4 regions of the Cupriavidus sp. L7L genome follow, and region 4 is predicted to be linked to each of the others. Evidence: predicted binding sites of a transcription regulator. Region 4 holds the regulator's gene; each other region holds the start of a gene.

Region 1 (7,215 bases), on a different contig from region 4:
CCAATGCCGGGTTGGCGTAGTGGGTCAGCGCCTTGAACAGCGGGAAGTAGGTCAGCACGGCCAGCGCGCAGCCCACCATGATGATCCACTTGCGGCCGATCTTGTCCGACAGCGAGCCGAAGAAGATAAAGAACGGCGTGCCGATCACCAGTGCGCCGGCGATCAGCAGGTTGGCCGTCTTGGCATCGACCTTGAGCACCTGCGTCAGGAAGAACAGTGCGTAGAACTGGCCGGTGTACCAGACCACGGCCTGCCCGGCGGTCAGGCCGAGCAGGGCCAGGATCACGATCTTCAGGTTGCGCCACTGCGCGAACGACTCGGTCAGCGGTGCCTTGGAGGTCTTGCCCTCGGCCTTCATGCGCTGGAATGCCGGCGATTCGTTCATCGACAGCCGGATGTACACCGACGTCCCCAGCAGCAGGATCGACAGCAGGAACGGAATGCGCCAGCCCCAGACCTCAAAGTTCGGGCCGGTCAGCTCGCGGCACAGCAGGATCACGATCAGCGACAGGAACAGGCCCAGCGTCGCAGTGGTCTGGATCCACGAGGTATACGCCCCGCGCTTGCCGTGCGGTGCGTGCTCGGCCACGTAGGTGGCGGCACCGCCGTACTCGCCGCCGAGCGCCAGGCCCTGCAGCATGCGCAGGATGATCAGGATCACCGGGGCGGCCCAGCCGATGGTGGCAAAGCCGGGCAGCAGGCCGACAATGAAGGTCGACAGGCCCATGATCAGGATGGTCACCAGGAAGGTGTACTTGCGCCCGATCATGTCGCCGAGGCGGCCGAATACCAGCGCGCCGAACGGCCGCACGATAAAGCCGGCGGCAAAGGCGAGCAGCGCGAAGATGAAGGCCGAGGTCGGATCCAGCCCCGCGAAGAACTGCTTGGCGATGATCGCCGCCAGCGAGCCGTACAGGTAAAAGTCGTACCACTCGAACACCGTGCCCAGCGACGAGGCAAGAATCACCTTGCGCTCCTCGTGTGTCATCGGTGTGTTTTGCGCACCCCCTCCGGGTACCGCAACGTTTTGCACGTTTGCCATCTTGTCTCCTCCGTCTGGAATGGATCTCGGGCAAGGCGCGGCAACATCGCGGAAAAGGCCCGTGCCGCTGGCCGGGAGCCTGAGTTGCAGAGGATTGTGGTTCGCGAAACTTACTGAGTTCTGACAGATTTCGGCGCACAAGTGCCAAAAAATGTCGGGGTATACGCTAGCCGATTTCAGGGCCGCGCATGCTGCGGTGCAGCCATCTTTAGCTCCACATGGCATTGCCGCGCGGGCCCGCCGGCATATCGCTATGCAGCATCGGAGCCCGGCCCGCGCAAGGCACCCTGCGAAGGCAGGGGGGCGGGCACGACAGCTTCGTCGGAGCCTTCATCGGCGCGGTTCATCCGCCAGGCGTACAGGGCCGCCATCAGCACGTAGACCACCAGCGCCCCCTGGGCGCCAACCCAGAACGAGAACGGCCAGCCGAAGAAGTCGAAGCGCAGTTCGCGCGCAAACCACGCTACCACGAAGGTAACCACGAACCAGACCGCCAGCAGCCCGACGATCCAGCGCAGGTTGCGGTGCCAGTTCTGGCGCTGGCGTGCTTCGGCGAGGTCAGGGGCGGGCGCGTCGTTCATCAGGTCAGGGTTTCGGTGGGGCGGCGCAGTGTCACGCGGAAATGCGCGCCGGCCAGGCGCGGCGATTGCTGGTAGACGTGGTCGGAAATCTGCACGTCGCCGCCGTGCTGCTGCACGATCTCGCGCACGATGGCCAGGCCCAGCCCGCTGCCTTCGGTATTGGTGCCGAGCACGCGGTAGAAGCGCTCCATCACGCGTTCGCGATCGGCCGGCGCGATGCCCGGGCCGGTGTCTTCCACGTCGAGGTAGGCAAACGGCTCGAAGGCATCGGCGCTGACCCGCACCGTCGCATGCCCGCCGCGCGGCGTATAGCGGATGGCATTGTCGAGCAGGTTGTTGAGCATCTCCGTCAGCATCAGCCCGTTGCCCAGCACCGTAACCGGGTGGTCGGCGGCGTCCAGCCCCAGGTCGATGTCGCGCGCCCAGGCCTGCGGCAGCCAGTCCTTGACCACCTCGCGCGCCAGCGCGCACAGGTCCAGCTCGCCCATGCCGCCGGTGCCGGCCAGGTTTTCCATACGCGCCAGCGACAGCAGTTGCGTGACCAGGTGCGCGGTGCGCTCGGAGCTGCCGGCGATCTGTGCCAGCGAGCGCCGCAGCTCTTCCGGCGACTGCTCGCGCTGCGCCAGCTCGGCCTGCATGCGCAGCCCCGCCAGCGGTGTCTTCATCTGGTGCGCGGCATCGGCGATAAAGCGCTTCTGCGTCTGCACCGACTGGTCCAGCTGCGCCAGCAGGTCGTTGAACGATCCCACCAGCGGCGTGATCTCCTGCGGTGCGGCGCGTTCGTCGATGGGACTGGTGTCGCCGGGGTTGCGTGCGCGGATGCGCTGCTGGATCGCGGTCAGCGGCGCCAGCCCGCGCGAGAGCCCGAACCACACCAGCACCACCGCCAGCGGCAGGATCACGAACTGGGGCAGGATCACGCCCTTGATGATCTCGTTGGCCAGGCGCGCGCGCTTGTCGAGCGTCTCGGCCACCTGCACCAGCACCGGCTGGCTGCCGCTGACATTGCGCAGGTCGACGTAGGTGTAGGCCACGCGCACATCGTTGCCGGCGATGCGGTCGTCGCGCAGCGACACCAGGCCGGCGTGGCCCTGGTCTTCTTCCGACGGCAGCGGCAGGTCGTGGTCGCCGGCGATGTACTCGCCGCGCTTGCCGACTACCTGGTAATAGATATTGTCGGTCTCGTCGGCGCGCAGGATCTCGCGCGCCGACAGCGGCAGCTGCAGCGTGACGCGGCCGTTGACCTCGCGCAGCTGCTGCGACAGTACGATGGCGCTGGCTTCCAGCGCCCGGTCGAACGGGCCGTTGGCGATCGACTTGGCCACCAGGTAGGTCACCGCGATGCTCATCGGCCACAGCAGCAGCAGCGGCGCCAGCATCCAGTCGAGGATCTCGCCGAACAGCGAGCGTGGCGCGGGCGTGGCGGTGCTTTCCTCCAGGTGAGGCAGTGCGTCGGCCAGTTCCTGGTCGGTGCCGGGCGTGCCAGGCGTGCCAGGCGTGCCAGGCGTGGTATGGGAGGGTGGTGGCACGGCGCGGTGCGCGCGCCGCCAGGGCAGTTGCAGCAGGCTCATCTCGACGGTGGTCGCTCGGGTGCGGTCGTGCTCGCCTGCAAGGGCGGGGCTAAGGTGCGGGCCGCGTCAATGGTGGCGTCAATGCTGCGCGGCCACGGCCGGCTGGAATTTTTCCAGGCAATAACCCAGGCCGCGAACCGTGGCGATGCGGATGCCGCCCACCTCGATCTTCTTGCGCAGGCGGTGCACGTAGACCTCGATGGCATTGTTGCTGACTTCCTCGCCCCACTCGCACAGGTGGTCGACCAGCTGTTCCTTGGACACCAGCCGGCCGCAGCGCGTCAGCAGGATCTCCAGCAGGCCGATCTCGCGCGCCGACAGGTCGAGCATCTGTTCGTTCAGGTAGGCGATGCGGCCGACCTGGTCGAAGGCCAGCGGCCCGTGCCGCATCAGCGTGGCGCCGCCGCCGGCGCCGCGGCGCACCAGTGCGCGCACGCGCGCTTCCAGTTCGGACAGCGCGAATGGTTTGGCCATGTAGTCGTCGGCGCCCAGGTCCAGGCCCTTGACGCGCTCGTCGACGCTGTCGGCCGCGGTCAAGATCAGCACCGGCAGCATCGCGCCGCGGGCGCGCAGGCGCTTGAGCACCTCAAGGCCGGACATGCGCGGCAGTCCCAGGTCCAGGATCAGCAGGTCGAAGGTCTGGGTCGACAGGGCGGAGTCGGCACCGAGCCCGTCGGCAACATGGTCGACGGCATAGCCAGAGTGACGTAACGAGCGCGTCAGGCCATCGGCCAGCGTGTCGTCATCTTCGGCGATCAGAATACGCATGGTTGTCTCCGCCTGGCCGGCATAGCCGGACGCCCGCGGAATGGGCGCGATGGGGCTTGCCAAGCATACTGTTTTTTTATACAGTACCCGCACATTCCGCTGGGGCCGCCCGGGATGCTTCCTGAGTGATGCTTCCGGAATGGCGGCCGCGCAGACAGCCGGGCCGGCGCCGGAGCCGGCAAAAGCCGGTGCCGCGCCACATGCGGCCTATTTATACACCATTTGATTCAAGGACGACCATGGACGACAAGAAGGCAGGTGCGGGCGTGAGCGCCGAGAAGCAGAAGGCGCTTGCCGCCGCGCTCTCCCAGATCGAGAAGCAGTTCGGCAAGGGCTCGATCATGCGCCTGGGCGACGGCGAGGTCGAGAAGGACATCCAGGTGGTCTCCACCGGTTCGCTCGGCCTGGACATTGCGCTTGGCGTCGGCGGCCTGCCGCGCGGCCGCGTGGTCGAGATCTATGGTCCGGAATCGTCGGGCAAGACCACGCTGACGCTGCAGGTCGTGGCCGAAATGCAGAAGCTGGGCGGCACCTGCGCCTTTATCGACGCCGAGCACGCGCTGGATGTCAGCTACGCCGGCAAGCTGGGCGTGAACGTCGGCGACCTGCTGATCTCGCAGCCGGACACCGGCGAGCAGGCGCTGGAAATCACCGACGCGCTGGTGCGCTCGGGCTCGATCGACCTGATCGTGATCGACTCGGTGGCGGCGCTGGTGCCCAAGGCTGAAATCGAAGGCGAAATGGGCGACTCGCTGCCCGGCCTGCAGGCCCGCCTGATGAGCCAGGCGCTGCGCAAGCTGACCGGCACCATCAAGCGCACCAACTGCCTGGTGATCTTCATCAACCAGATCCGCATGAAGATCGGCGTGATGTTCGGCTCGCCGGAAACCACCACCGGCGGCAATGCGCTGAAGTTCTACGCCTCGGTGCGCCTGGATATCCGCCGCATCGGCTCGATCAAGAAGGGCGACGACGTCATCGGCAACGAGACCAAGGTCAAGGTGGTCAAGAACAAGGTCTCGCCGCCGTTCCGCGAAGCCTTCTTCGACATCCTGTACGGCCAGGGCATTTCCCGCCAGGGCGAGATCATCGACCTGGGCGTGGACGCCAAGATCGTCGAGAAGTCGGGCGCGTGGTACAGCTACAACGGCGACAAGATCGGCCAGGGCAAGGACAACGCGCGCGAATACCTGCGCGAGAACCCGGACATCGCCGAAGAGATCGAGAACAAGGTGCGTGCCGCGCTGGGTGTGGCGCCGACCAACGTCGTGCCGGCCGAAGTGCTGGAAGACTGAGCGCCAGCCCGCCGCTGGAGCAACCGGAAGGGCCGGGGCATCGCCGATGCGCCGGCCTTTTTGTTTAGGCCCACGGTGGAAACTTCACGACCTCAATGGCCACGCGTCCCCCCCTGTCCCTGAAGGCCCGCGCCGTCGGCTACCTGTCGCGCCGCGAGCACAGCCGCGCCGAGCTGGCGCGCAAGCTGGCGCCCCATGCCGAATCGCCGGAACAGCTCGAGCAGTTGCTCGATGCGCTCGAGCGCGAGAACTGGCTGTCCAACCAGCGCTTTGCCGACAGCCTGGTCCATCGCCGCGGCGCCCGCTATGGCGCGGCCAGGGTGATGCAGGAAGCCAAGACCCACAAGCTGGACAGCGAACAGCTGGGCGAACTGCAGGAAAGGCTGCGCGCCACCGAGACCGAGCGGGCCCGCGAGGTCTGGCGCAAGCGTTTCGGCGTGCCGCCGGATACGCCGGAGGCACGTGCGAGGCAGATCCGATTCATGGTGGCGCGGGGATTCTCCCGGGCGGTGGTCAGCAAGATCATCCAGGGCGCTGACGAAGCGTACGGCGACGACGACTGAGCGTCTGTGTGCGGTAGTATCCGCATTCGTCGGTTCATTACCTGCACTGCAGTCAGGGTGTCATTGGCGCGCCGTTGCCCGACAATGCGGCGCGACAGTCGCCGCACAAGGATGTTCCCGGGCAAACCAGCGCGGCATGTTAAACTCCCCGGGTTATTCGGTGCTCCGGCGCCGCCGTTCCCAAGCCCCCAGTATTCCAGCCTGGCCATGCCTCTGTCCCAGCCCGTCAACCGCTCCTTGCGCCATCGCCGTGCCATTACGGCCGAGGCGTACCAGAGAGAGGACGGCCTGTGGGATGTCGAGGTGCGCCTGACCGACACCAAGCCCCGCGACATCGCACTTGCCGGCGACCGTATCCGCCCGGTAGGCCAGCCCCTGCACGACCTGTGGCTGCGCGTCACGATCAACGAGGACATGACGGTGCTGGATGCCGAGGCGTGCTCCGACTGGGTGCCGTACCCGTCGCAGTGCGACACCATCGGCCCGGCCTACCGCAAGCTGATCGGGCTGAACCTGCGCAAGGGCTTCCGCAAGGCCGTGCGCGAGCGCCTGGCCGGCATCAACGGCTGTTCCCACCTGACCGAAGCCGCCGGCGTGCTGCCCAGCACCGCGATCCAGGCGTTTGCCGGCGAAGTCATCAGTATCCGCGACAACGGCGAGGACGATCCGAATCCGGAGCCGCCCTATCAGTTGCACGGCTGCCACGCGCTGCGTTTCGACGGCGAGGTGGTTCGTGAGTTTTACCCGCGCTGGTATGGTCACCAGCCGAGGCCCAAGGCAAGGGCCGAGGCCGCACCTGCCGTCGCAACCGCGCCTCGGGCGCCCGCCGTGGCCAATGGCGACCGCGGTGGTCAAGCCAACGACGACGGCAACGACGCTGTCCCGGCCGACAGGCCAACCGGCACTTCCGGCTGATTCTCAGGATCAGCCAACCAGACGAGAGAGTTCGTCTCCTTTTTCAGATTTCTCCCTTCTACCTTTTACGCCTACCCGAAAGGAAACACGCATGAATATCCATGAGTATCAAGGCAAGGAAATCCTGCGCAAATACAATGTGCCGGTTCCGCGCGGCATCCCCGCGTTCTCGGTTGACGAGGCCCTGAAGGCCGCAGAACAGCTCGGCGGCCCGGTGTGGGTTGTCAAGGCGCAGATCCACGCGGGTGGCCGCGGCAAGGGCGGCGGCGTCAAGGTTGCCAAGAGCATGGACGAGGTCAAGCAATACGCCTCGAACATCCTGGGCATGCAGCTGGTCACGCACCAGACTGGTCCGGAAGGCAAGAAGGTCAACCGCCTGCTGATCGAAGAAGGCGCCGACATCAAGAAGGAACTGTACGTTTCGCTGGTGGTGGACCGCGTGTCGCAGAAGATCGCGCTGATGGCGTCGAGCGAAGGCGG
Region 2 (7,215 bases), on a different contig from region 4:
TAAACTGCGGTAGCACCGCGACCATGAAGATGATGCCCTTGGGATTGGTCACGTTGGTCAGCAGCCCGGTGGCGAAGCGCCGGCGTGGGCTCATCACGGCCACGCGGGCGGGACCCTCGCTGGCGCCTTCGCTGCTTTGCACCTTCGCGCGCCACTGCTGCAAGCCCAGGTAAATCAGATACAGCGCGCCCACGGTCTTCACCACCATGAAGGCCTGCTCCGAGGCCAGCAGCAGCGCGCCCAGCCCGCCGCCGGCCACCAGCAGCACGATTACCAACCCCGTCTGCAGGCCGAAGATCGTGGTGGTGGTCTTGCGCAGGCCATACGACAGGCCGTGGCTCATCGACAGCACCGCCCCCGATCCCGGCGACACCGCAATCACCCAGCACGCCGCGAAATAAGCCAGCCACACTTCCCAACGCATTTCGATTCTCCTAGACGACAACTGCCCGACAACTGCCGCCGCCGCACTGACGCGGCCCGGCGCAAACCCTGTATTCCTGCGGCGTCCTGCGGGACCTCAGAACGGGTGGAAGCCGCCGAGGAACTGCTCCACCTGCTCGGCCTGGCGCTGGTCGCGCGCGGCGTCGCCGGACTCCAGCACCACCGCCTGGTAGGCGCGCGCGCCCACCGCCACCAGCCGCGCGGTCAGCCGCCGCGGCGACTGGTCCTGCGGCGACACGCCGCTGGCCTGCACTTCCACGCCGGCCAGCGGCCGCCCCGGCTTGTCGGCGGTCGTGATCGTGACCGGGCGCGTGCGCGCCGGCTCGCCCGACGCCGTGCCCAGGTTGGCCAGCAGGCCCGCCTGCATCGCCGCCAGCGCCTCGCGCCGCAGCGCTTCGTCGTCGGCAGGCAGCGTGACCACGCCCACGGCGAACAGCGTGTCGTCGACGCGCGCCGCCTCCATCGTCATCGGCAGCTTGCGGCCGGCGATGGTGACGTCGCGCGCGGCGCTGCTGGGCTTGCCGGGGTAGAGCGCGGCATAGGCGCCCTCGCCGGACTGGATCGTGCGCCAGTCATAGCGGGGCGAACAGGCGCAGAGGGCCAGCGCCGCGCATACGGCGGCGCGGCGCAGCATGGGACTGCGGGCCAGGGCGGCCAGGCTCGACGACTGGGGCGAAAGAGGACGCATGGGGAAGCGTGTGGCGGACAGCGCGCGCAGGCCATGGAGCGGCTCTGGCGGCCGCCGTCGCCTGCGGGCGGAAACCGGTATTATCGCGGAAGTGGCGCCCCGGTGCATGGTGCGCCGCCTGACAGTCTTTCCCGACCGCATGCCTGTTCCCGCCCTGCCCCGCCTCGCCGTACCAGCCCGGACCGCGCTGCTCCGACTAGCGCAACTGGCGCAACTGGCGCGACTGGCCGCCTGCACGCTGCTGGCAACGGCCGCCGGCGCGGCGCTGGCCGCGGGCACGGCGCTGGCCGCGGGCACGGCGCACCTGCCTGCCGCCACCGACCTGGCCGCGCATGGCGCCGAGGCCGCGCAACGTGGCGAGCCGCTGGTGCTGCTGGTGTCGATGCCAGGATGCGGCTATTGCGACGCGGTGCGCCGCAACTACCTCGGCCCGCAGGCCGCCGCCGGCGAGATCGCGGTGCGCGAGCTCGACCTGACCGCCGCCACGCCGCTGCGCGATGCCGACGGCAGCATGACCACCGCGCGCGACTGGGCGCGGGCGCACCAGGTGCGGGTGGCGCCGACGGTGCTGTTCCTCGATCGCCAGGGCCGCGCCGCCGCCAGTCCGCTGCGCGGCATGCAGCCCGATTTCTACGGCGCCTACCTGGAGCAGGCGCTGGACCAGGCACGCGCCGCCATCGCCACACGGCGCTGAACCGCGCGGTGGCGCCGGCATTGCGACAGATTGACGCAAGCAGACCGCGCGCAACACCGCGGCGCCCGCGGCATTAGAATGTGTCGTTGCCCGAAGAGAATTCGCCTTCCTCCGCCTCCCATGACCACTTCCACTTCCGCCAAGTCCTCCCGCAAGCCCTGGCCCATCGTCGCCGCCGTCGTCGTACTGGCGCTGCTGGGCTGGTTCGGCTACCGCGCGCTGGCACCCTCCAACGCCGCGCCGGCCGCCACGTTCACGCTGCTGTCGGGCGAGAAGGTCAGCACCGCCGACCTGAAGGGCAAGGTCTACCTGGTCAATTTCTGGGCCACCAGCTGCGCCACCTGCGTCAAGGAAATGCCCGACATGGTCAAGACCTACGAGCAGTTCAAGGGCAAGGGGCTGGAGTTCGTCGCCGTGGCGATGAACTATGACCCGCCGATGTACGTGATGAACTACGCCAAGACGCGCGGGCTGCCGTTCAAGGTCGCGATGGATTCGGACGGGTCCGCCGCCAGGGCCTTCGGCAATGTGCAGCTGACGCCGACCACCTTCGTGGTCGACAAGGACGGGCGCATCCTCAAGCGTTATGTCGGCGAGCCCGAGTGGGATGCGCTGCACAAGCTGCTGGACGGCGCGCTGGCAAAGTCTGCGTAACGCTGTCACCCGCCGCCGCCCGCAACATTCAGGAAAAGGTGCTCATCGAGCACCTTTTTTATTGGTTCGTGCCCCATCCCGCGCAAAGCGGCTTGCACTGCCGGGCTGTATGGATATACAGTTAGCGCCAGCTTTTTTTGCCCGCCCCATTCCTCTTTCCTGCCTGTGTCACTCGACCTTGCCCCCGCCGCGGACCTCGAATCCGCCCTTGCCCCCGATGCGGCCGACGCAGGCCCCGCCTACCTGTCCAGGCTCAACCCGGAGCAGCGCGCCGCGGTCGAGCATGGCAGCGACGGGCCGCTGCTGATCATCGCCGGCGCGGGCTCGGGCAAGACCAACACGCTGGCGCACCGGGTCGCGCACCTGGTGCTGGGCGGCGCCGATCCGCGCCGCATCCTGCTGCTGACCTTCTCGCGCCGCGCCGCCGCCGAAATGGGCCGGCGCGTCGAGCGCATCGTCGACCAGGCGCTGGGCACGCAGACCGGCGCGGGCCGCGCGGCGCTGCAGTGGTCGGGCACCTTCCACGCCATCGGCGCGCGCCTGCTGCGCGAGTACGCCGAGACGCTGGGCCTGTCGCCCGCCTTCACCATCAGCGACCGCGGCGATGCGGCCGACCTGATGCACGTGGTGCGCCACGACCTGGGCCTGTCCGAGACCGCGAGCCGCTTCCCCAAAAAAGAGACCTGCCTGTCGATCTACTCGCGCGTGGTCAACACGCAGGCGCCGCTGGAGGACGTGCTCAAGCAGCAGTTCCCGCGCTATGCGATGTGGGCCGATGCGCTGCGCACGCTGTTTGCCGGCTATGTCGAGGCCAAGCAGAAGCAGCACGTGCTCGATTACGACGACCTGCTGCTGTACTGGGCGCAGGCCATGGCCGAGCCGGCCATCGCGCAGGACATCGGCGCGCGCTTCGACCACGTCCTGGTCGACGAATACCAGGACACCAACGCATTGCAGGCGTCGATCCTGCTGGCGATGCGGCCCGATGGCCGCGGCCTGACCGTGGTCGGCGACGATGCGCAGTCGATCTACGCGTTCCGCGGTGCGACCGTGCGCAATATCCTCGATTTCCCGCAGCAGTTCACGCCGCCCGCGCAGCAGGTGACGCTGTCGCAGAACTACCGCTCGACGCAGCCGATCCTGCAGGCCGCCAACGCCGTGATCGGACTGGCGGCCGAGCGCTATACCAAGGATCTCTGGTCCGAGCGGCTGTCGGCCGAGAAGCCCGGCATCATCGTCGTCAACGACGAGGCCGACCAGGCGCGCTACGTGGTCGAGCAGGTGCTGGCGCGGCGCGAGGCCGGCCTGGCGCTGATGGCGCAGGCGGTGCTGTTCCGCGCCGCCGACCACAGCGCGCAGGTGGAGATCGAGCTGGCGCGGCGCAATATCCCGTTCGTGAAGTTCGGCGGGCTCAAGTTCCTGGAATCGACGCACGTGAAAGACGTGCTGGCCGTGGTGCGCTGGCTGGAAAACCCGCGCGACCGCATGGCAGGCTTCCGCACGCTGCAGCTGCTGCCGGGCATCGGCCCCAAGACCGCGGCACGTGTGCTCGACGCGCTGGCGCTGGCCACCGAGCCGCTGTTCTCGCTGCAGGAATTCGAGCCGCCGCCGGCCGCTGCCCCCGCGTGGGCCGACCTGCTGACGCTGGCGCGCGCGCTGATGGCGCCGGCCTCGCCGTGGCCGTCGGAGTTCGAGCAGGTGCTGGCCTGGTACACGCCGCACCTCGAACGCCTGCACGACGACGCCGCCGCGCGCCAGGCCGACCTGCAGCAGCTGGAACGCATCGCCGCCACCTACGGCGCGCGCGAGCGCTTCCTGACCGAGCTGACGCTGGACCCGCCCAGTGCGTCGAGCGATGAATCCGGCGTGCCGTCGCGCGACGAGGACTACCTGATCCTGTCGACCATCCACTCGGCCAAGGGGCAGGAGTGGAAGGCAGTATATGTGCTCAATGCCGTCGATGGCTGCATGCCGAGCGACCTGGCGACGGGAACGACCGAAGAGATCGAGGAAGAACGGCGGCTGCTGTATGTGGCGATGACGCGCGCCAAGGACCATCTGGACGTCGTCGTGCCGCAGCGCTTCTACGTGCACCAGCAGGTGGGCTTTGGCGACCGGCATGTGTATGCGTCGCGCACGCGGTTCATCCCGAATCGCGTGATGCCGAATTTCCACAGCCGGGCATGGCCGCCGCCGCCGATGCCGGGCGAGGGGAAGGCAAAGCCGGCGCTGGCGCCGGTGGACCTGGCCAGCCGGATGCGGAATATGTGGCGGTAGTCTCGTCGCGCCGTTTTTCTCCCCTCTCCCGCGCGCGGGATAGGGGAGAAAACAAGCGGCGCGCTAGGGCTGTCGCCGCTTCCGGATCGCAGCGTTACGCCACCTTCTCCAGCAGCAACCCCTTCAGGTACTCCCCTTCCGGGAACGCCGCCAGCATCGGGTGATCGGTGCCGGCCGACAGCCTGCGCAGGATGCGCGCATCCGCCCGCGCATCGGTCATTGCGCCCGCCACGATCTTCTGGAACAGCTCCATGCTGATCGCGCCCGAGCACGAGTACGTGAACAGCAAACCGCCTGGCCGCAGCAGCTGCGTGCCGACCAGGTTGATCTCCTTGTACGCACGCGCGGCACGGTCGATATGCTGCGCCGACGGCGCGAACTTGGGCGGGTCCAGCACGATCAGGTCGAACTGACGCCCTTCGGCGCGGAATTCGCGCAGCGTCTTGAACACGTCCGCGTCGAGCCAGGTCGCGCGCTCCGGATCAAACCCGTTCAGCGTCACGTTGCCCGCGGCGATCTTCAGCGCCTCGCCCGACGAATCGATCGACGTCACCGCTTTTGCCCCGCCGCGCAGCGCGGCCAGCGAGAAGCCGCCGGTATAGCAAAAGCAGTTCAGCACCTCGCGCCCTTCGGCCAGGTCGCCCACCAGCTTGCGGTTGTCGCGCTGGTCGACATAGAAGCCGGTCTTGTGGCCGTTGCGCACGTCAACGTAGTAGCGCACGCCATGCTCGGTCACCGACAGCGCCGGATCGGGCTCGGCGCCGGCCAGCACGCCGGTCACCAGCTCCAGCCCTTCGCGCTGGCGCACGGCGGCGTCGGAGCGTTCATAGACGTTGGGGCAGCCAGTCTCCTTGACCAGCGCCTGCACGATCGCGGTTTTCCAGTGCTCCACGCCGGCCGCATTGAACTGGCACACCAGCTGGCCCGTTTCCCCACTGCCGTAGTAGTCGACGATCAGCCCCGGCAGCCGGTCCGATTCGCCGAAGATCAGGCGCACCGCATCGCTGTCCTTCACCCACTGGCGCCGGTAGGCGATGGCCGCGGCCACGCGGCGCTTGAACAGCGCGTGGTCGACCGGCTCGTTCTCGTCGAAGGTCCACACGCGCGCGCGGATCTGCGATTCGGGGCTGTAGGCAGCCTTGGCCAGGAAGCGGCCGTCGGCGGCGCGCACGGTCACGGTCGCGCCCGGCTCGCAGCGGCCTTCGGTGGTGGCGATGCCGGTGGCATAGATCCACGGGTGGCGGCGCAGCAGGGATTTTTCCTTGCCGGGTTTCAGGGTGATGGTGTTCATGTCGGTATGGGGAGGATGCGTGCCGCAGCCGCGGTGTTTGGCTCCCTGCGGTGCGGCTCCCCTCTCCCGCCTGCGGGAGAGGGGTTGGGGGAGAGGGCGGGAGTGTCAACAAAGTGACGGGCGTCGGCATTGCCAGCGCCTGCCCTCTCCCCCGGCCCCTCTCCCGCGCGCGGGAGGGGGGAGCAAACAATCAGGAAAGATACGTCAGCGGTTACAGCACCACCTTCACCATCGGATGCGAAGTCAGCGCCCGGTACAGGTCGTCCAGCTGCTCGCGGCTGGTCACCCACACCGTCACGGTGAGTCCGAGATAGTTGCCCTTGCTCGAGGGCCGCATCTCCATCTTGCCCGCATGGAAGTCCGGATCGAACTCCTGCACCAGCGTGACGATGGCCTCGGCAAAGCCGTCCTGCATCGAGCCCATCACCTTGATCGGGAAATGGCTCGGGTATTCGATCAGCGACTGCTCCGGCGGGATATCGCCGGGCTTGTTGCCGCTGCCCTGGTTGTCGGAAGTCATGTCGTTTTCTCCGGCGCGGCCCGGCAAATCTCCAGGCCGCGCGTGCCAATCACTTGCGCTTGAACCACAGGCGGATGGTGTCCCACAGGCGGCCGAAGAAACCGGCCTCGGGCACTTCTTCCAGCGCCACCACGGGGAACTCGGCCACCTTGTTGGCGCCGTCCATCAGCTTGACCATGCCCACCTGCTGGCCCGCCGCGATCGGCGCGATCATCAGTTCCTGGCGCTCCAGCACCGGCTTCAGGCGACCGCCGGTGCCCTTGGGCACGGTGACGAAGGTCTCGTGCTGCACGCCGATCTTGACCGTGCCGGCCTTGCCCTTGTAGATCTCGGGCGTGGCCAGCACCTGCCCCTTGTCGTACAGGCGCAGCGTGTCGAAGAACTGGAAGCCGTAGTTGAGGATCTTCAGGCTTTCCTGCGTGCGCACCTGTTCGGTGGTGGTGCCGATCACGATCGAGATCAGGCGGCGCTGGCCGTTGGGCACGTTGGCCAGCGGACGCTGGGCCGACGAGATCAGGCAATAGCCGGCGGACTTGGTGTGGCCGGTCTTGACGCCGTCCACGGTCGGGTCGATGTACAGCAGGCGGTTGCGGTTGGGCTGCCTGATCTTGTTATAGGTGAACTCCTTCTGCGAGTACATGGCGTAG
Region 3 (7,215 bases), on a different contig from region 4:
GGCTCGGTGTGGTCCAGCGACGAAGAGCGCGCCTATGGGGTGGCGTGGCGTCTCGACGTGGGTACGGCATGGGTCAACCACCACCTGCATTTCGGCCCGCACATCCCGCTGGTGGGCGCCAAGGAGTCCGGCGTCGGCGTGGAATTCGGGCCGGAAGGGCTGGCCGAGTATGCGCAACTGAGCGTGATCAATATCGCGCGCGCGCAGGCCTGCTGACGCGGCCACGCCCGCTGCGCGGCGGGCGACACAGGCAAGAAGAAAACCGGAAGTCGCGCAGCGCGACCGCGTCTATGCGGGTGGCAACGGCGTCGCCGGCGGCAACCTGGATTCGGACGTAGGCATTGTTCGCTATGGGCGCTTCATGGAGGTCGGTGTTCTGACACGCCAAATCAATTAAGAAGACAGAGGAGACCAAGATGCATAGCAACAAGCAACGCCTGCTGGTGAGCATGGTGGCCGCGGCCAGCGTGGCGCTGCCGGCGCCGATGGCATTCGGCGCCGAAGGCAACGCCGCTCCCCGCCCGGCAAAAAAGGCGCACAAGCCGGCGAACGCCGCCGCGCGCGTGGACGGCGCCGCGATCCGCGCCAACGAGGCCGGCACGCCGAACTGGCCCAGCTACGGCCTGGATTACGCCGAGACCCGCTTCAGCAAGCTCGAGCAGGTCAACGCGGGCAACGTCAAGGACCTGGGGCTGGCCTGGTCCTACGACCTGGAATCGACGCGCGGCGTGGAGGCGACGCCGCTGGTGGTCGATGGCGTGATGTACGTCTCCGCACCGTGGAGCGTGGTGCATGCCATCGACGCGCGCACCGGCAAGCGCCTGTGGACCTACGACCCGCAGGTACCGCGCGACCAGGCCTACAAGGGCTGCTGCGACGTGGTCAATCGCGGCGTGGCGCTGTACCAGGGCAAGGTCTTCGTCGGCGCGTTCGACGGCCGGCTGGTGGCGATCGATGCCGCCACCGGCAAGAAGGTGTGGGAGCAGGACACCATCGTCGATCGCAGCAAGTCCTATACGATCACCGGCGCGCCGCGCGTCTACAAGGGCAAGGTGATCATCGGCAACGGCGGCGCAGAGTACGGCGTGCGCGGCTACATCACCGCCTACGATGCCGAGACCGGCAAGCAGCAATGGCGCTGGTACACGGTTCCGGGCGACCCCGCCAGGCCCTTCGAGAACGAAGCCATGGCAAAGGCCGCGGCCACCTGGGACCCCAGCGGCAAGTACTGGGTCAACGGTGGCGGCGGCACGGTCTGGAACACCATGGCGTTCGACCCCGGCCTGAACCTGATGTACATCGGCACCGGCAACGCCGGCCCGTGGAGCCGCAAGCTGCGCAGCCCGAAGGGCGGCGACAACCTCTACGCGGCCTCCGTGGTGGCGCTGAACCCGGACACTGGCGAATACGTCTGGCACTACCAGGAAACCCCGGGCGACAACTGGGACTACACCTCGACGCAGGACATCATCCTGGCCGACCTGAAGATCGACGGCCAGCCGCGCAAGGTGATCCTGCACGCGCCCAAGAACGGCTTCTTCTTCGTGATCGACCGGACCAATGGCAAGTTCATCTCGGCCAAGAACTTCGTCGACGTCAACTGGGCCTCGGGCTATGACAAGGACGGCCGGCCGATCGAGACGCCGCAGTCGGACACTTCGGGCAAGCCGGCGGATATCGTGCCGGGGCCGTTCGGCGCGCACAACTGGCATTCGATGTCGTTCCACCCGAAGCTGGGGCTGGCCTTTATCCCGGCGCAGCACGTGCCGCTGACGCTGGCCGACAACAAGGAGTGGGCCCACAACCAGAAGGACTCTCCCGAGGCGCATCGCGGCGTGGGCTGGAACCTGGGCATGCTGGTCAATGCCGAGCCCCCCAGGAGCAAGCCGATGGGGCGGCTGATCGCGTGGGACCCGCTGGCGCAGAAGGCGGTATGGCACCAGGACCATGCCGGCCCGTGGAACGGCGGCACGCTCGCGACCGCCGGCAACCTGGTGTTCCAGGGCACGGCGGACGGGCGGCTGGTGGCGTATCACGCCGGCACCGGCGAGAAGCTGTGGCAGGCGCCGACCGGCTCCGGCGTGGTGGCGGCGCCGGTGACCTACCTGCTCGACGGCAAGCAGTATGTGTCGGTGGCGGTGGGCTGGGGCGGCGTGTATGGCCTGAGCCAGCGCGGCAGCGACAGGCAGGCGCCGGGACGGGTCTACACCTTTGTGCTCAACGGCAAGAAGCCGATGCCCGAGTCGGCGCCCTACGCGATGGCGCCGCTGCTGAGCGGGGTGAAATACGACCCGGCCAAGGTCGCCAACGGGCAGAAGCTCTACGTCAACAACTGCGTCTTCTGCCATGGCGTGCCGGGTGTCGACAAGGGCGGCAATATTCCCAACCTGGCCTATGTCGGCGCGCCGATGATCGAGCACCTGGACAAGATCCTGTTCAACGGGCCGTTCGTGCAGAAGGGCATGCCGGATTTCACCGGCAAGCTGACGGCGGAGGACGTGGTCAAGATCCAGGCATTTATCCAGGGCACCGCCGACGCGGTGCGGCCGAAGAAGCCCTGACGGAAGTGCGCGCGCGGGCCGGCACTGGCCCGCGCGCTTCGTGCACGCCAAAGTGGCTGTTCGCCAAATCGGAATTGTTTGGGGCCGCGAATCGCGAGGAAATACCGCCTGGACAAATTTAGCCGTGGTGAGCAGTGAAATGAAAATCCAAGCAACGGAAATCGTGATGGAGGGTGGCGCCGGCGGCGGTTTCTCTCTCGACAATCCCGCCCTCGAAAGCATCGGTGTCCGCATCACGCAGTGGCGCCCCGATTACGTGGAGCTTGAACTGCCGGTCACGTCCAGCATGCTGAACCGCAGCCGCGTGGTCCATGGCGGCACGATCTGCACGCTGCTGGACGCCGCCACCGGCTATGCCGGCCTGTTCTCGGCGCCGGGCGAGGCGGCGCGGCATGCGGTGACGCTGTCGCTGACTTCCAACTTCCTGAGCAACGGCACGGGCAGTGTGTTGACGGCCAAGGGCACCGTCGATCGGCGCGGGCGCTCGATTTTCTTTTCGCGTGCCGAGGTCTGGCTTGACCAGGAGTTGCTGGTGGCGACCGGCGTTGCCACGATGAAATACCTGAAGTAGGCCCACGGGGCGTTCGCGCCCCTTTCTCTTCTTCGGAGGCGGAGCCCGTCCGCCCGATCCGTTCCTCCGGTGCTCCGCGCACCACCCTGGCATCCTTCGCGCGTCTACCCCTTGCGCTTGCCTCGATACTGTATAAATATACAGTTATCGTAAATATCCTATTTCCTCGCTTCCCGCGAGCGACACCGACTTCACATGCCTGCGCAATCGTACGCAGCCCCGCCCATGGCGGCGGAGGGCGTTCTTTTCCCTGCGCCGACGCCGGCCAGGTCCGCAGCCCCGGCAGCCCCGGCAGCCCACGCTACCCGGCAGCAGGCGCTTTTGGCGCTCGAGCAGCGCTATCCCGGCCTGTGGCGCGCCGGCCAGCTTGGCCGTGCCGGCAGCGCCGCGGTGTGCCCGACCGGGTATGACGCGCTCTCGGCCGAACTGCCGGGCGGCGGCTGGCCGGCGGGCGGACTGACCGAACTGCTGACCACGCAGGGGGGCGCGGGCGAACTGCGCCTGCTGCTGCCGGCGCTGCGCGTGCTGGCCGGGGCAGGGCGCCGCATCGCGCTGGTGGCGCCGCCTTGCTTGCCCAATGCCATGGGCCTGGCCGCGGCCGGCCTGCCGGCGCGCCAGCTGTACTGGCTGCGCCCGCCAGCCGGCGCGGCCAAGGCTGCGCAGCAGGCCGACATGCTGTGGGCGGCCGAGCAGGTGCTGCGCAGCCAGGCCTTCGGCGGCGTGCTGGTGTGGCTGCCCGCGGCCCGGCCCGAGGCGCTGCGCCGGCTGCAGGTGCTGGCCCAGGCCGGCGACGCGGTGGTGTGGGCGCTGCGCCCGGCCGCGGCGCTGCGCGAGTCGTCGCCGGCGGTGCTGCGCCTGCTGCTGGCGCCGCAGCCTGGCAATGTGCTGTCGATCACCTTCCACAAGCGACGCGGGCCGGTGCGCGATACGCCGTTGCTGCTGCGCCTGGGCGGGATGGAGGCAGCCACGCGCACGGCCGCCTGGCCCGTGCCCGCCGGCGCCCCGGCCGCCGCGCCTTCCGTTGTGTCTTCGTCTTCTCAGTCTTCTACCGATGCCGTACTGGATCGCGGTGCACCTGCCGCGCCTGCCCCTGGACGCACTGCAGCCCAACTGGCCTGAGCCGGCTGCCTCCAGCCCATCCTCCGTCACCGGCACGCTGCACCATGCGCTGCCGGTAGCAGTGATGGCGCAGGAGCAGGTGGTGCTGGCCAACGGTCCCGCGATGCAGCTGGGCGTGCGCTACGGCATGCGCCGCGGCGGCGTGCAGGCGCTGTCGGCGGACATCGTGCAGCTGGAGCGCGACCCGGTCGCGGAAGAGGCGCTAATGGAAACGGTGGCGCTGGCGCTGCTGCGCTTCACGCCGGCCGTGACCTTCGACGAGGAGCCGGAAGCGGCCACCGTGATGCTCGACGTCACCGCCAGCCTGCGCCTCTTTGGCGGCCACCGCGCGCTGTGCCGCGCGGTGCGCGCCTGCGTGCGCCAGCTCGGCACCATTGCCCAGGTGGGCAGCGGCCCGACCGCGCACGGCGCCGCCTGGCTGGCGCGCCAGCCGCTGCGGCGCACCCGCCGCGGCGTGGTGCGGCCCGCGCGCCGGGCGGTGGGCATGGCGCGGCTGCACCGGCTGACTGCTCAAGGCCAGCGCGGGCGGCGGCGGCAAGGGCATGCGCGTGGTCGAGGCGGGTGAGGGCTTCGAGGCCGCGCTGGCGTCGGTCAAGCGCGAGGCCAGCGCCAGCTTCGGCGACGACAAGGTGCTGGTGGAGAAGTACCTGACGCGCCCGCGCCATATCGAGATCCAGGTATTTGCCGACACCCACGGCAACTGCGTCTACCTGTTCGAGCGCGACTGTTCGGTGCAGCGCCGGCACCAGAAGGTGCTGGAAGAGGCGCCCGCGCCGGGCATGACCGAGGAGCGCCGCCGCGCTATGGGCGAGGCCGCCGTGGCCGCCGCCAAGGCGGTGGGCTATGTCGGCGCCGGCACGGTAGAGTTCATCGCCAACCAGGACGGCTCCTTCTACTTCATGGAGATGAACACGCGCCTGCAGGTCGAGCATCCGGTCACCGAGATGATCACCGGGCAGGACCTGGTCGAATGGCAACTGCGCGTCGCCGCCGGCGAGCCGCTGCCGCTGACGCAGCAGCAACTGCGCATCGACGGCCACGCGCTGGAGGCGCGCATCTACGCCGAGAACCCCGACAAGCAGTTCCTGCCGTCCACCGGCACGCTGCGCTTCCTGCGCACGCCGCCTGCGGTGCAGTTCATGCGCGGCGAGGACGCCCATGGCCCGGCCGGCATCCGCATCGATGCCGGCGTGCGCGAGGGCGACACCATCAGCCCGTACTACGACCCGATGATCGCCAAGCTGATCGTCTGGGGCAAGGACCGGGACGAGGCGCTGGCGCGGATGCGGCAGGCGCTGGCGGCGTATCACGTGGTCGGACTGTCGACCAACGTGGCCTTCCTGCAGCGGCTGGTCAAGTCCGAAGCGTTCCGCACTGCTGATCTGGACACGGGGCTGATCGATCGCAACGAGAAGACCCTGTTCCCGCCGCCGGCCCCGGTCGGCATGGAGATCATCGCGCTGGCGGTCGCCGCGCTGCTGGACCGCGAGGCGCGCGAACTGCGCATCGATGCCGCCGATCCGCACTCGCCGTGGACCCACGGCGGGGCATGGCGGCTCAATGGCGGCGTTTCGCGCCAGCTGCGCTTCGGCTACGGCGACCATGTGCTCGACGTGACGCTGAACACCAATGCGCGCGGCAGCACGCTGATCTATGCCGACCAGGCCGCGCCCTTCGCCAGCACCTGCCAGGCCGACGACCTGCGCGTCAACCTCGGCACCCGCCGTGCGCATGGGCAGGTGCACTGCGACCGCGAGACCTTCCATGTGTTCTATGGCGGGCGGCATGTCGCGCTGGCGTGGCTCGACCCGCTGGCCCACGCCGGCGAGGCCGAAGGCGAGGGCGGCAAGCTGACCGCGCCGATGCCGGGCAAGGTCATCGCGGTGATGGTCGAGGCCGGCAGCACGGTCACGCGCGGCACGCCGCTGCTGGTGATGGAAGCAATGAAGATGGAGCACACCATCAGCGCGCCGGCCGACGGCGTGGTCAGCGAAGTGCTCTATGGTGTCGGCGAGCAGGTGGCCGAAGGGGCGCAGCTGCTGGCGTTCGAGGGCAAGTAAGGGGCGCGTACGGTCCGGGTCCGGCCCGAAGCCTGACCCGGATCGCATTCCTCTGCCAAAATAGCCTTCTGGGTATCTGCTCACCCGTCGTTCCCGCCTGCGCGGGAATGACAGTCGATGCGCGCCCCGCAATATCCCCTGGAGACAAGATGAAGTTGCAGTTGTACGTCCCCGACGGCCGCTATGAGCCGTGGGTCGAAGGCTTTGCCGAAGCCCTGCCCGAAGCCGAATGCGTGACCTGGGAGGGCAGCCGCGGCGAGCCAGCCGACTACGCCGTGGTCTGGCGCCCGCCGGTGGAAATGCTGCGCGGCCGCACCGACCTGAAGGCGGTCTTCAACCTCGGCGCCGGCGTCGACGGCATCCTGCGGCTGCGCGACGAGGCACCCGATGCGCTGCCCGCAGGCGTGCCGATCGTGCGGCTGGACGATGCCGGCATGGCCGCGCAGATGGCCGAGTACGTCACCGCCGCCGTGCTGCGCTATTTCCGCAAGCTCGACGCCTACGAGGCGCAGGAACGCGCCGGCAACTGGAAATTCCTCAAGCCGCATCGCCGCGCCGACTTCACCATCGGCGTGATGGGCGTGGGCACGCTCGGCACCCATATCGCCCGCACGCTGGCCAGCTTCGGCTTCCCGGTGCGCGGCTGGAGCCGCACCGCGCGCGCGATCGAAGGCGTCAGCGGCTTCTATGGCGATGCGGGCCAGGCGCCGTTCCTGGACGGCCTGCGCGTGCTGGTCAATGTGCTGCCGCTGACCCCGCAAACCGAGAGCATCCTGAACACCGGCCTGTTCGCGCGGCTGGCGCAGGGCGCCTATGTGATCAACGTGGCGCGTGGCCAGCACCTGGTCGAGGAAGACCTGCTGGCCGCAGTGCAGTCGGGCCAGGTTGCGGGCGCCACGCTCGA
Region 4 (7,215 bases):
AGTGGGCCTTGGCTGCATAGGCCAAGGCCCGTTTGGGCTACCGAAATTCCCCCGTCAAAACAGATATGAGGCCTTGGCTGCATGGGCCCAAGGCTCTTACTACAGGTCCCCCGTCACATCATATGCCGCATCGCACAAGAGCTTCGTTATGAATTGTGATGCAGCGCACAATATTGTCGCGAGTCACTTTATGGTGCTCGTCGATCGCTTGCTCGGCGCGGTAAGCCGACCAGTAGAAGTGGGAATATCGGCCGTGCCATAAAAAGCCATTCTCCGCTGGACTACTGCGAAGAGACGGCCGAGAAGGGAGGAAATTCCGTTCGTGCGTTTTGCGCTGGCGGGTATGCGACCGAGTGCGGTGACCGAGCAGATGGACGAGGGCGATGAGGCTTGCCGTTGAAGCGGATGGGGCGTTCTTTCATCATGCTAGGATTCCTCTGAAACGATGGGAGCGCGCCATGTCGAGCCATGCCTTGGTCGAAGAAGGGGAGTATTTCTGCCACTGCACGGTCTGGAAGTCGAAATCTGGATCCTGGGAGGCATCGGTATTGTTCGAGCGCAGAATCGATCACGCAAACGAGTTTGTCCCAGGCTTGCGACACAAGATCAAAGCCACGTTCAATAGCGAGGAAGAGGCGATGGCTGAAGCAATTGCTTACGCAAAGGCTTGCGTCGAGAACACTAAGACCGGGCTGTAGCCTCATGCGGCCACTCCGAAGCATTTTGATTCCTTCGCCGACCAACTCGCCATCTCAGGCGCGTTGGCGCTTACCAGTGCTGCCGCCTTACACGCGCGGCGTTTCGGCCAGCTTCCTATGCAGGCGAACTGCACTTGGAGAATCGGAATAGACGGCGGCGCTGCGGCATGCTGCGGACGCTGCGCGAGCGGGACGACTTGGTCTTAAAGGGCTACGATGGGATAAGAGCTTTCGGCAATTCGCTCCATGAGACCTCACATCCCTCATTCCCATCATGCATACCGTACCGGTGATCCGAGGCACGGCTGGCGCCACTATTTGATCCTCGCGGCGGTGGTGCTCGGGCTGGGCCTACTCTTCCTGGCGTGGCCTGGCTAAACGCGCTTGCGCGGAGGGGATGGAGGTCCCTGCGTCATCGTCTTGGACGCTCCTTTCAGTGCCAGCGACGCCCACAATCGATGTGGCTCCTGTACCATACGCGCCTTGCATTCCAAAGGGGTCGTATGTTCTTTCGAGCAGCGGTAATAGGGGCTGGCGTGGCAGTGGCCGCGATGATGGCCGGATGCGCCACCGGCACATCGGAAAAAGATATTCGTGCGCGTCCGCCGATGCGCTTGTTCACGCCGGCAAAAATGGCTGACGTTGCCAAATGCCTGCGCAACAATCTCGGCGACGAAGCCACGATGGTCAACCTGCCGGCACAGAACCAGATGGAAATCCGGATCGGACAGCCGAAGATCAGTGGCGAATTTGCGTATGCCTACCTGATCTCGCTGACCGCCAGGCCGGATGGCACGGCGGTCGAGTTGCGCAAGACCAATACATGGTTCCCGCAGATGACTCCGGAAGAACTGGAGACGGAAACCAAGGCGTGCGCGCGTAGCTGATCAGGCCAGCTTGCTAGTGGTTTCCAGTTCAAGCATCCTGCAGATCGCAGCCATGCTGCCTACCATGGTCCGGCGCTGCGCGCCCTGATAGACGCGCACGCCCTTGCACTGGCGGAAGGGCACCGGCTTGACCGGGCGGCGGGCGGCGACGTGGTGGGTTTGCGGCATGGTTGCACCTCTTTTTCAGGCAAAAGCGGGGTCAACACCCGGCAAGCCGGGCGGCGTCTGCAAAGCAATGGAAGCGGGTGGGTCCGCGCAGGCGAAGCGCCTGCCGTGACCGGCTAGAAGCCGGAGGATCGGATCAGGCCGACCGCGATGCCTTCCAGCGAAAACTCTTCGCGCCCCGGTTCAACGATGATGTTGGCGAAGTCCGGGTTTTCCGCGATCAGCTCGATATGGCCGCCGCGCCGTTGCAGGCGCTTGACCGTGACATCGTCGCCGAGTCGCGCCACCACGATCTTGCCGTTGGGCGCTTCGCTGGCCCGGCGCACGGCGAGCAGGTCGCCGTCGAGAATGCCGGCGTCGCGCATGCTCAGGCCGCGCACGCGCAGCAGGTAGTCCGGGCGTTCATCGAAGACCGAGGCGTCCACCTGGTATTGGCGGTCGATATGTTCGGCGGCAAGGATGGGACTGCCGGCTGCGACGCGGCCAACCAACGGCAGCGTCAGCTGCAAAACGCCGGGGATGGGTAGCGAGAACTGGTCCGGCATTTCCGAGTCGCTGCGCGAAACCTTCAGGCGGATGCCGCGCGAGGCGCCAGGCGTCAGCTCGATCACGCCTTTGCGGGCCAACGCGCGCAGGTGCTCTTCCGCGGCATTTGGCGAGGAAAAGCCAAATTCGGCAGCAATCTCGGCACGCGTCGGCGGGAAGCCGGTACGGCGGATCGTATTGCGGATCAGATCGAAAATCTGCTGCTGCCGGGGTGTCAGGGTCGCCATGGGATCGCCGTTCCGTGCGGGCGCGCTGGGGCAGGGCTGGATGGGCTGCCCAACGGACTGGGCGGTCCCCGAAATCCTGCATCCGGCGGGCCGGGCACTGTATGTTTAAACAGTATGCTGTGATTTTATACAGTATCGGCGTCAGCGCAAGCAGAATTTTTGCTGGCGCGCGTGAACCGATCGGCCTCGGCGCGGGCCATGCCGGTGGAAGTCCGCCGTTACAATCGCGATTCCATCGCCCGGCGCATGTATTCCCTTCTGTTTCCTGAGCCCCAGCACCCATGACCCAATTGCCTCGCATCGTTGTATTGGCTACCGGCGGCACCATTGCCGGCGCTTCCGGCAACCCCGCCAGCAGCGCGCACTACCAGGCGGCCACCGTGCCCGTGTCGTCGTTGCTTGCGGCGGTGCCGGCGCTGCAGTCGGTGGCACGGATCGAAGCCGAGCAGGTGGCGCAGGTCGACAGCAAGGACATGACCTTTGCGCTGTGGGCCGCGCTGGCCGCTCGCGTCGAGCACTGGTCAACGCAGGCGGATGTGGCGGGCATCGTGATCACGCACGGCACCGATACGCTGGAAGAAACGGCGATGGCGCTGCACCTGACCCAGGCGTGCCCGGTCCCGGTGGTGATGACGGCGGCGATGCGGCCGTCCACCTCGCTGTCGGCCGACGGGCCGCTCAACCTGCTCGACGCGGTACGGGTGGCGGCGTATCCGGATGCGCGCGGGAAGGGTGTGCTGGTGGTGCTGAACCAGCAGATCCATGCGGCGCGCGATGTTGCCAAGGCGCATACCTCGGCGGTGGATGCCTTCGTGTCCCAGTGCGGGCCGCTCGGGCTGGTGCAGGACGACTACGTGGGCTTTGCCCGCACGCCCCGGCAGGCATGGGCGATCGGTCCGATGCCGGGCGCATGGCCGGTGGTCGAGATCGTGGCGAGCTACGCGCAGCCGGGCCGGATCGCCGTCGATGCGCTGGTGCAGGCTGGCGTGGCGGGCCTGGTGGTGGCCGCCGCCGGCAATGGCTCGATACACGAAGTGCTGGCGGAGGCCCTGGTGGATGCCGCCGCCGCCGGAGTGGCGGTGGTGCGCAGTTCGCGCACCGGGGCAGGTCATGTGGCGATTCCGGCGCATCCCAGCCCGTCCGATGGCGTTTTTGTCTCCGCCGCGGACCTGAATCCGTATAAGGCGAGGGTACTGCTGGCATTGGCGCTTGCGGCGGATCCTGCGCTGGCACGGGATCCCGTGCGCCTGCAGGCCGCCTTTGCCAAAGCCTGAGCCAGCCTTGCCGCTTGCGCGCCCCGCTGGCGCCGGGCTATAATTTAAGGCTATTCAACCTTGCCACACCGGACTCGTGACGCCCGGGTGGCTAATCCCAAAAGGAGCGTCAATGCGTCATTACGAAATCGTCTTCATCGTCCACCCGGACCAGAGCGAGCAAGTGCCGGCCATGATCGAGCGCTACAAGCAGCTCGTGACCTCGCAGAACGGCAACGTTCACCGCGTGGAAGACTGGGGCCGTCGCCAGATGGCCTACATGATCCAGAAGCTGGCCAAGGCTCACTACGTTTGCCTGAACATCGAATGCGGCAAGGACACGCTGGCTGAACTGGAACACGCCTTCAAGTTCAACGACGCCGTGCTGCGCCACCTGATCGTGCAGACCAAGAAGGCTGAAACCGCTCCTTCGCCGATGATGAAGGAAGTGCAGCGCGAAGAAGCCCGCAAGGCCGCGCAAACGACCACCGAAGGCCAGGCCGCCTGAGTGCGGACTGCGGTGCGCGCCCAGGCTGACCATGTCGGCCCTGGCGGCACGGATGGCAAACGGCAAGAGGCCCCGCGTTGAACCAGCTTCGGCTTGCCGCCACTTTGGCGGAACGCGATGCCCTGCGCTATACCCCGGCCGGAGTGCCCGTCGTGAACTGCATCCTGCAGTACAGCGGCGAGACGGTCGAGGCGGAAACGCCTCGGCAGGTTGAGTTTGCCATCGCGGCAATGGGGATCGGGCCGGTGGGTCAGCGGCTTGAGCGGTTACCGCTCGGCACGCTGCTCGACTGCGAAGGATTCCTCGCCCGCAAGCACCGCAACAGCAAGGCTCTCGTCTTTCACATCACCGGATGTAAAGCATTCGTAAAGGATTGAATCATGGCATTCGTCAAACGTGACAACAAGAACAAGAAGCGCTTCCAGCAACAGAACCCGCTGTTCAAGCGCAAGCGCTTCTGCCGCTTCACCGTGGCTGGCGTGGAACAGATCGACTACAAGGATCTGGACACCCTGAAGGACTTCATCGGCGACAACGGCAAGATCACGCCGGCCCGCCTGACCGGTACCAAGGCCCACTATCAGCGTCAGCTGGATACGGCGATCAAGCGTGCGCGTTTCCTCGCGCTGCTGCCGTACACCGACCTGCACAAGAACTGATAGGCCCTAGGTCCGTAACGGAGAAAACACGATGCAAGTCATTCTGCTGGAAAAAGTCATCAACCTGGGCAACCTGGGTGACATCGTCAAGGTGAAGGACGGTTACGCTCGTAACTTCCTGATCCCGTCGAAGAAGGCGCGCCGCGCCACGCAAACCGCGATCGCCGAATTCGAAGTCAAGCGCGCCGAGCTGGAAAAGGCCGCCGCCGAGAAGCTGGTCGCGGCGCAAGCCGAAGGCGAGAAGCTGAACGGCCTGACCGTCCAGATCAGCCAGAAGTCGGGTGTGGACGGCCGTCTGTTCGGCTCGGTCACCAACGCCGACATCGCCGTGGCCCTGGAAGGCCAAGGCTTCAAGGTCGAGAAGGCTCAGGTTCGCCTGCCGAACGGCCCGCTGAAGATGGTGGGCGACCACCCGATCAGCGTCGTGCTGCACACCGACGTCGTGGTCGACGTGACCGTGTCGGTGCTGGGCGAGCAGGTCTAAGACCCGCTGCAGCGGTGCCGCTGCGCGGCGCCGCCCGAAGCACTGCAAGCAGAAAAGGCAGGAGCCCTGGCTCCTGCCTTTTTTGTTGCCCGCTGGCGCTGGCCGGCAGATGTTGGACGCACGTCCGGCAAATGTCCGGTGTAGTGCGTCCTCCTGCCAGCGTCCCGCCGTTATAATCCCTCCCCATGAACGCGCCCGTCGCCGACCCCCAACTCGACAACCTCAAGGTCCCGCCGCATTCCATCGAAGCCGAGCAGTCGGTGCTCGGTGGCCTGCTGCTGGACAATGCCGCCTGGGACCGCATTGCGGACTTCCTTTCGGAGGCGGATTTCTACCGCTTCGACCACCGGATGATCTTCCAGAGCATCGCCCGGTTGATCTCGGCCACCAAGCCGGCCGACGTGATCACGGTCTATGAAATGCTGCAGGTTGCGGGCAAGGCCGAGGAAGTTGGCGGGCTGGCGTACCTGAATTCGCTGGCACAGAACACGCCCAGCGCGGCCAATATCCGCCGCTATGCGGAAATCGTGCGCGAGCGTGCGGTGCTGCGCAAGCTGGTTACGGTGGCCGACGATATCGCCTCGGCCGCCTTCGCGCCCAAGGGGCGGGAAGTCCGCGAGCTGCTGGACGAAGCTGAATCCAAGGTCTTTGCGATCGCCGAGGAAGGCGCGCGCGGCCAGGCCGGCTTCCAGGAAATCCAGCCGCTGCTGACGCAGGTGGTGGAGCGCATCGACGAGCTTTACCATCGCGACAGCACCAGCGACGTGACCGGCGTGCCCACGGGCTTCGTGGACCTGGACCGGATGACCAGCGGCATGCAGGGCGGCGACCTGATCATCGTCGCCGGCCGCCCGTCGATGGGTAAGACCGCGTTCTCGCTGAACATCGGCGAGCATGTGGCGGTGGAGCAGGGCCTGCCGGTGGCAGTGTTCTCGATGGAAATGGCCGGCACGCAGCTGGCCATGCGTATGCTCGGCTCGGTCGGGCGGCTGGACCAGCACCGGCTGCGTACCGGCCGCCTGCTGGATGAAGACTGGCCACGCCTGACGCATGCCATCCAGCGCATGAACGATGCGCAGCTGTTCATCGACGAAACTCCCGCGCTGAACCCGATGGAACTGCGCGCGCGCTCGCGCCGGCTGGCGCGCCAGTGCGGGCAGCTCGGCCTGATCATCATCGACTACCTGCAGCTGATGTCGGGCTCCGGCGGCGGTGAGAACCGCGCGACGGAAATTTCAGAGATTTCCCGTTCTCTGAAGGGCTTGGCCAAGGAACTCAACTGCCCGGTGATCGCGCTGTCGCAGCTGAACCGAAGCCTGGAACAGCGTCCCAACAAGCGTCCGGTGATGTCCGACCTGCGTGAATCCGGCGCTATCGAACAGGATGCCGACGTGATCCTGTTCATCTACCGCGACGAGGTCTACAACCCCGATTCGCAGGACAAGGGCACCGCCGAAATCATTATCGGCAAGCAGCGTAACGGCCCGATCGGCACGGTGCGGCTGACCTTCCTGGGCCAGTTCACCAAGTTCGATAACTTCACTGGCGGCCCGGCGTTCTTCGACAACGACACCTGACGAAGTCAAGCCGCCTGCAGAGATCGCGCCGCTGGCCGTCTCGTTTGTGCCAAATCGGCGGGCAATGTCCGCGTAACCCTGTAAAATATTGCGCTTTGATGACAGCCGCCGACCCGGCGGCTGTCGTGCTTCGCGTTCAATCCATCTGCAACACATCAGCAGCGCTACACGCGCCGCCTTAAGGAACATTCCATGTTCGGCCGATTCATGC

What was found. Region 4 encodes LexA, which represses DNA repair genes until DNA is damaged. Its sites were predicted from a motif close to ACTGTATNNNNATACAGT; they were not measured.
Region 1: the regulator LexA is predicted to act here: its motif matches at 4,030-4,047, upstream of recA (recombinase RecA).
Region 2: the regulator LexA is predicted to act here: its motif matches at 2,585-2,602, upstream of E1J61_RS08095 (ATP-dependent helicase).
Region 3: the regulator LexA is predicted to act here: its motif matches at 3,260-3,277, upstream of imuA (translesion DNA synthesis-associated protein ImuA).

The regions. Positions count from the first base shown of each region.
Region 1 is NZ_SMNY01000009.1:293,240-300,454, forward strand. It holds gene E1J61_RS09295 (MFS transporter) at 1-1,042, opposite strand, end outside; gene E1J61_RS09300 (DUF4212 domain-containing protein) at 1,294-1,623, opposite strand; gene E1J61_RS09305 (sensor histidine kinase) at 1,623-3,194, opposite strand; gene E1J61_RS09310 (response regulator transcription factor) at 3,273-3,962, opposite strand; gene recA (recombinase RecA) at 4,202-5,257, shown strand; gene recX (recombination regulator RecX) at 5,353-5,820, shown strand; gene E1J61_RS09325 (DUF2889 domain-containing protein) at 6,028-6,735, shown strand; gene sucC (ADP-forming succinate--CoA ligase subunit beta) at 6,827-7,215, shown strand, end outside.
Region 2 is NZ_SMNY01000009.1:36,524-43,738, reverse strand. It holds gene E1J61_RS08115 (LysE family transporter) at 1-424, opposite strand, end outside; gene E1J61_RS08110 (hypothetical protein) at 521-1,132, opposite strand; gene E1J61_RS08105 (thioredoxin family protein) at 1,371-1,826, shown strand; gene E1J61_RS08100 (TlpA disulfide reductase family protein) at 1,947-2,480, shown strand; gene E1J61_RS08095 (ATP-dependent helicase) at 2,646-4,757, shown strand; gene E1J61_RS08090 (class I SAM-dependent rRNA methyltransferase) at 4,852-6,048, opposite strand; gene E1J61_RS08085 (YbeD family protein) at 6,260-6,568, opposite strand; gene E1J61_RS08080 (D-alanyl-D-alanine carboxypeptidase family protein) at 6,618-7,215, opposite strand, start outside.
Region 3 is NZ_SMNY01000053.1:14,068-21,282, forward strand. It holds gene E1J61_RS33440 (aldehyde dehydrogenase family protein) at 1-216, shown strand, start outside; gene E1J61_RS33450 (PQQ-dependent dehydrogenase, methanol/ethanol family) at 417-2,561, shown strand; gene E1J61_RS33455 (PaaI family thioesterase) at 2,701-3,132, shown strand; gene imuA (translesion DNA synthesis-associated protein ImuA) at 3,358-4,251, shown strand; partial or broken gene E1J61_RS33465 (DNA polymerase Y family protein) at 4,184-4,756, shown strand; gene E1J61_RS33470 (biotin/lipoyl-containing protein) at 4,794-6,311, shown strand; gene E1J61_RS33475 (glyoxylate/hydroxypyruvate reductase A) at 6,461-7,215, shown strand, end outside.
Region 4 is NZ_SMNY01000024.1:385,636-392,850, reverse strand. It holds gene E1J61_RS23985 (hypothetical protein) at 459-698, shown strand; gene E1J61_RS23980 (hypothetical protein) at 1,235-1,585, shown strand; gene E1J61_RS37475 (hypothetical protein) at 1,586-1,753, opposite strand; gene lexA (transcriptional repressor LexA) at 1,867-2,523, opposite strand; gene E1J61_RS23970 (asparaginase) at 2,805-3,797, shown strand; gene rpsF (30S ribosomal protein S6) at 3,910-4,284, shown strand; gene priB (primosomal replication protein N) at 4,362-4,661, shown strand; gene rpsR (30S ribosomal protein S18) at 4,665-4,943, shown strand; gene rplI (50S ribosomal protein L9) at 4,975-5,427, shown strand; gene E1J61_RS23945 (replicative DNA helicase) at 5,613-7,004, shown strand; gene E1J61_RS23940 (DUF47 domain-containing protein) at 7,197-7,215, shown strand, end outside.